Regions from separate parts of the Alteromonas sp. Cnat2-8 genome, predicted to be linked through region 1. Evidence: predicted binding sites of a transcription regulator. Region 1 holds the regulator's gene; the other holds the start of a gene.
The links. Region 1 encodes ArgR, which controls arginine synthesis, uptake and breakdown. Its sites were predicted from a motif close to ANTGAATANNTATTCANT; they were not measured.
Positions count from the first base shown of each region.

Region 2: gltB (glutamate synthase large subunit) is a predicted target of ArgR. The motif match lies at 1,515-1,532, and genes of this name have one in related genera.

Region 1 is NZ_JAKREX010000008.1:56,623-60,057, reverse strand. It holds gene mdh (malate dehydrogenase) at 130-1,068, opposite strand; gene argR (transcriptional regulator ArgR) at 1,305-1,769, shown strand; gene MHN00_RS19315 (type 1 glutamine amidotransferase domain-containing protein) at 1,854-2,537, opposite strand; gene MHN00_RS19310 (TonB-dependent receptor) at 2,724-3,435, opposite strand, start outside.
Region 2 is NZ_JAKREX010000002.1:267,858-271,292, reverse strand. It holds gene arcB (aerobic respiration two-component sensor histidine kinase ArcB) at 1-110, opposite strand, end outside; gene MHN00_RS05375 (N-acetylmuramoyl-L-alanine amidase) at 210-1,145, opposite strand; gene gltB (glutamate synthase large subunit) at 1,808-3,435, shown strand, end outside.

The sequences.
Region 1 (3,435 bases):
ACGTAAGGTCGTAACAGACTGTCTGCAGCATGCAGCCAAGCCTCCATGGATGGAATCTCGGCGTGTCTGTGTAGGCCTTACGTATCCAGCCTTTTCAAGCGGATGCAAATGCATCCGCTTTTAGCGCTATTAGCCGTTTACGAAGTCAACGCCTAGCTTGATGTCGCCACGTAGGCCTTCAAGCATGTCGTTTTTCGCTTTTTCTTCAAATGCGCTTAGCTCGCCGTATGGCAAGATTTCTTCAACACCGTTTGCGCCTAGGCGAACTGGGTGTGCGAAGAATGCTGCGTCATCGCTGTCGTCAGTTTGTACGTAAGTGTACTCAACCACGTTCTCACCTTGCATTGCTGCAACTAGAGATAAACAGAAGCGCGCTGCTGCTTGACCCATAGATAGGGTTGCAGAACCGCCGCCCGCTTTTGCTTCAACAACTTCAGTACCCGCGTTTTGGATACGAGTAGTTAGGCTAGCAACTTCTTCGTCTGTGAACTCTACGCCTTCAACTTGTGAAAGTAGAGGAAGGATAGTTGTACCAGAGTGACCGCCGATTACCGGTACGTGCACAGAAGATACGTCTACACCTTTAAGTTCAGCAACAAAGGTTTCAGCACGGATAACGTCTAGTGTCGTTACACCGAAAAGCTTGTTCTTGTCGTAAACGCCTTTTGCTTTTAGCGTTTCAGCTGCAATAGCAACAGTAGTGTTAACTGGGTTAGTGATGATACCAACACACGCGTTCGGGCAGTTATCAGCTACACCTTCGATTAGGTTTTTAACAATGCCGGCGTTGATGTTGAACAGATCAGAACGATCCATACCTGGCTTACGAGGCATACCCGCTGGAATTAGAACAACGTCTGCTCCAGTTAGTGCATCAGCTAGGTCATCTTTACCGTGACCGGTTACTTTTACCGCAGTGGGGATGTGGCTCAAATCAACGGCAACACCAGGAACAACTGGCGCTACGTCGTAAAGCGCTAAATCTGAACCTGCTGGCAATTGTGTTTTCAACAACAAAGACAGCGCCTGACCAATACCACCGGCAGCACCTAACACGGCTACTTTCATACCATTTCTCCTATGGGATTACTTCACGTATTTAAACGGAACGTCACACTAATGCAACGCGGGGGAAAACTCAATCACCGGATCGTCTTATTAACGTTATTTATGGCGATTTTATCTCGATATTCATTATCATGAATGATTATGCAAAGAAATTGCGCAAAGTCTACCTGTACGGCACAATATACGCATACTAAATATAATTCCTAACGATAATCCTTAAAAAGAAAAGAGCGCTAATGGCAAACGCAAAACAAGAGCAACTCATCAAAGCTTTTAAAGAAATTCTTAAAGCAGAAAGTTATGGTTCGCAAGGCGAGATTGTTGATGCTTTAAAAGCACAAGGTTTCGACAACATCAGCCAATCTAAAATCTCTAGAATGCTAAGCAAATTCGGCGCGGTACGCACGCGAAATGCCCGAGGTGATATGGTGTATTGCTTGCCTCCAGAGCTAGGTATGCCTACGGCTAAAAGCCCTCTTAAACAGCTGGTACTGGATATCGTTCACAACAATGTAATGGTAATCATAAGAACCAGCCCTGGTGCTGCGCAGCTTATTGCGCGCTTGCTTGACTCATTGAGTAAAAAGGACGGGGTTTTGGGCACCATTGCAGGTGACGACACTATTTTCATCGCGCCAGCGGATGTAACAAGAATTGAAGAGCTAAGGCAACGCGTTGAAGATTTATTCGAAAATGTCTAGGTAGTTCGTCAAGAACTCGGTAACCGAAAACAAGAAACCGCATACATGATGCGGTTTCCAACTAGCTCCTAAGCGAATGCTTCCTTAAGACAGTAATTTGATAAGCGCATCTGCAGTTGGGCGTGATGACGGTGGGTTCTGTCCTGTCACCAGTAAACCATCAGTACACACTTTTACGGCGAAATCGTCTGCACTTTCATATTTACCGCCCTTTTTCACTAGCTCGTCTTCAACTAGGTATGGAACAACATCGGTAAGCTCCATTGCTGCTTCTTCGCTATTGGAGAAGCCTGTCACAGCTTTTCCGTCCACCAAGTACTTGCCATCTGGAGTTTTCACATCTTTAAGCACAATTGGCGCATGACACACGGCACCAACAGGTTTGTTTGCTGCAATAGTGTCTTCAATTAGCTTGATAGAATGCGCGTTATCCGATAAATCCCAAAGCGGGCCGTGCCCTCCTGGATAAAACACCGCATCGAACTCGTCGGCTCTTACATCTTCTAGTGGAATTGTTGACGCTACAGCACTGCGTGCAACTTCATCTTTTGTGTAACGGATAGCGTCATCTGTCATGGCGTCATCCGCTAGACTGTTGGGGTCAATTGGCACTTGGCCCCCCATAGGCGATGCTAACGTTAAGGTATAGCCGGCATCTTTAAATGCATAGTACGGGGCGGCAAACTCCTCTAGCCACATACCGGTTTTCTTGCCCGTATCGCCCATTAGCTCGTGTGATGTCATTACCATTAATACATGTTTGGACATTATTCCTCCTTGCTTGGTTATTTAAATCTTGCGCAAGTTGGTTCGCATGAAGAGAGGCGTTAGATCAGTTTTTGGAAAAATCTTAATGAATGGAAAAGCGGAGTTATTGAATTTTAGGCATAAAAAAGTGCCACCCCCGATTAAGGAAAGTGGCACCTAACACTACAATTGGTTCACACCATTGGATTAGAAGTCGTATTTAATACCGAACTGAACTTGCCATACAGACTGGTCAAGAACTTCTAGGTTCTTAATACGGCTGTCGCTGTTCAGGTCAAAGTACTCGTACTGACCATCAACGATGTTTGCAGAAACAACTGCACGCTCATACTCGTAACGAGTACGCTCGATACGACCCCAGTCGTCATTTAGTAAGTTACCGAAGTTCTCGATATCGAAGAACACAGTAAGCTTATGCTCTGGGTAGAAAGCAGGTAGTTGCTGCTGAATACGTACATCGATGATAGTTGACCAACGAGAGTTGTCACCATTACGCTCAGCGATGCCGCCTTTGTATTGTGCAAGCTCAGAGCTGTTGATGTAATCAATGAACTCTTGCTGAGCAGCTAGGTCGCCACCGAATGAAGTAGATGCAAACAACGGATCGTCGATACCGTTAGGTACGTATAGCAAGTGACCCGCATCATCGTTACGGCTTTCACGCGCACAACGACCGCCACCAACATCTAGCACACACGCGTTGTTTTCGTCGAATGTGTAGCTGTAAGGTTGACCTGAACGACGCTCAGCAAATACGGACACTTTAGTCTCGTAACCGTCGATTAGCTCTTTGCTCCAGTTAAAGCGCATTTTCCATAGGTGCTCAGTCTGGAAGTTAGACGTACCAGCGCGTGGCGCTTGACGGTCATAAGCTGCGAAGTCAGAGTAGTTAGACGTC
Region 2 (3,435 bases), on a different contig from region 1:
AACACAAGCGAAAGAACAACAAACAATATGCTGAGCTTTAGAGTGCCAAAACGCTGAACAAATTGGGCAAAGCGAATTGCCCAAGAATCGTTTGGTGAATCTGAATGCATGTACGTCTAATTTAAGCTTATTTTGCGGTTATCCTATCAGGCTTTCCTCTTTTCGGGAATGCGGTTTGTCAAAGCATAACTCTGTGGCCCTGCTCAGAATTAGGATTTGAAAGGCGACTTTTCAGTAATTTCATTAATGTATTTGGTATTCACCCATCCCACCTTCGTGTAAGACACTTTCGCCCACTCCCCTCGCTTTTCCAGTATTTTTAGCACTTCGCCCTTATTCAAACCGTTCTCGACAGTTGGGTACGAAACATCTGGCCCTTTTCTCACATTCAGCGAATTGGCACTTACATTGGCCACCCGCTTTACAGGGCTAGCGAGATCCCGCTGAATTTGATCATGCGCCTCTCGCTGTGAATTCGAATCACTTGACTCAGTTGCCCACCTTTCACTATCACTTTGCAAAACAGCGGCTTTGAGTCTTTGAAGGGGAAAAGCGGGGCCAGGATCGACCTTTCGTGACGGCGCTATTTCTTCGTGCCCGACGATAGTAGAGATGTTGTAGTGACTACACAACGCTTTACACAGCGATAGCGTCCTAACAATTTGTATGTCGGTGTACTTGTGCCAATAGCCCATAGACTGTTGGTTAATGTGCTGGGCAGCTAATACTTCATTCTCGCCAAAAATTTCGCCAAACCAACTTTCAAAGGTGCCGTCTCCTCTAGCCTTAAGCTGGCCGGCATTGTCTAATTCAATGCCGATAGAGTACTGATTCAAGCCACTACGCCCTTCGTAATAACTTTCTCCTGCGTGCCACGCTATTTTATTAGTCGGAAGCATTTGAACAATGTCACCATTGCGTCCAACGGCAAAGTGAGCTGACACACCGCTATCGGCATTGGTCAAGACATTCACCGAAGATGAAAGGCTACTACCGGCGGTAAAATGAATAACAATAGTATCGGGAGATCCAGATTGAAAACGCCCAGATGTGTTAGGAGAAAGCCTGAAGGTGATATTGTCGCCAGTTAGAATATGATCATCTATACTAAATAAAGGCAGTGGTGAAGCATGTAGTGTATTCATACAATAATCCTTATTGTCTTAACAGCACGCCACCACAGTGAATTTTTATTCTTCGCCTTCCACATAAGCGTACACTCAATTCACACACAGGGCTCTCTATCAACATCCTTCAGCGCACCACGAGCCTTACCTGTGGTTAATTTTCAACCAATATAGCAAACTACTTATATTAGTGGAACCATAGCTTTACAAATTAATAAAAATACACCGCAAACCGCTATTGACAACATAAAACATCAATTTCAAAGCATATTTATTCATTAATAAAACGCAAATGAGAAGTAATATCATTTATAAGGGGTGAGTTATTCACTTTGCAATACTGATAACATTTTTGTTACAAACATAAATGACGACACGTAAGCAGCTGATTAATATATATTTAATTATATTTATACTAATTCACTATAAAGCTTATACTTTTAGCGTTTGATTTTAGTTTTTAATGTGGGTATTTTGTACGGCCCGCATCGCAATAATGCATAAAAATGCGGAAACGACTGGAATCCTCTAATAATAAAATAACGACAAGAAAGGCGCACGCCGCGAGCAATACCGCTCGCAGGCATAAAAGACGTCTAATAATGTTGTGATACGCAAACCTAGGCGCATCTACACGCAACGCATACCTTGCCCAGTCAAAAGGTTGAAGGAGTTAAGAGATGAGTTTATATAATCCCAATGATTCCCGGGACAACTGTGGGTTTGGCTTAATCGCTCACACTCATGGGGAAGCCAGTCATGAATTGGTAACTACTGCAATACACGGTCTTGACCGTATGCAGCATCGTGGCGGTATCGCCGCCGACGGGAAAACCGGTGACGGCTGTGGTTTATTACTACAGAAACCGGATGCGTTCTTCCATGCAATCGCCGAAGAAAATGGCTGGAAACTCAGCAAAAAATACGGCGTGGGCATGATTTTCTTAAGTCAGGACCCGGTACTTGCGCAAGCCGCGCGTGAAGTACTTAATGAAGAACTAGAAAAAGAAACACTTTCAGTAGTGGGTTGGCGCGAAGTGCCTGTCGACCACTCAGTACTGGGTGAATTAGCGCTAACGGGTGTTCCACAAATTGAACAGGTATTTGTGAACGCGCCAGCAGGCTGGAGAAAACGCGACCTTGAGCGTCGTTTGTATATGATCCGCCGCCGCGCTGAAAAACGTCTTGAGAAAGATCCCGATTTTTACGTAGCTTGTTTGTCGGGCTTGGTAACGATCTACAAAGGCTTGGTAATGCCAAAAGATTTACCCGCCTTTTATCACGACCTTGCCGATGAGCGTATGCAAAGCGCAATTTGCGTTTTCCACCAACGCTTTTCAACAAATACTCTACCACGCTGGCCGCTTGCTCAGCCTTTCCGCTTCCTTGCGCACAACGGTGAGATTAACACCATTAAAGGAAACCGCGACTGGGCCATGGCACGTGCTGCTAAATTCGCAACGCCACTTATTCCAGATCTTAAAGATGCAGCCCCTTTCGTTAATACTGAAGGATCAGACTCATCCTCGCTGGATAACATGCTGGAGCTATTCTTAGCCGGCGGTATGGATTTATTCCGTGCTATGCGGTTACTTGTTCCACCCGCCTATCAAAACAACAAGACCATGGACGATGATCTTCGTGCATTTTACGAGTTCAACTCTATGCACATGGAACCATGGGACGGCCCAGCGGGTATCGTTTTAACTAACGGTCGCCACGTTGCCTGTAACCTTGATAGAAATGGTCTACGTCCTGCTCGTTACGTTATTACTAAGAACGGTTTCATTACCCTAGCCTCAGAAGTAGGTATCTGGGATTACGAGCAAGCTGACGTAATTGAAAAAGGCCGTGTAGGCCCAGGTGAAATGCTTGCTGTAGACACATACACAGGCAAAATCTGGCGCTCTACTGAAATTGATGAAGACTTAAAAGCACGTCACCCTTATAAAGAGTGGCTAGATAAGCATATTCGTCGACTTACACCAATTGAAAAGCTTGATGCGTCATTAATTGGTAAACGCGTGTTTGACGACGATGCCATGGCGGTGTACCACAAGCTACACGCCTACAGCTATGAAGAAATTCAACAAGTTGTAAAAGTACTTGCGAAAGACGGTCAAGAAGCCGTTGGCTCTATGGGTGATGACACGCCAATGGCGGTTATGTCATCTCGTCAGCGTACGGTTTACGACTACTTCCGTCAGCAATTTGCACAGGTAACTAACCCGCCAATCGACCCGCTACGTGAAAACCACGTTATGTCGTTGGCAACCTGTATTGGCCGCGAGCAAAACGTATTTAGCGA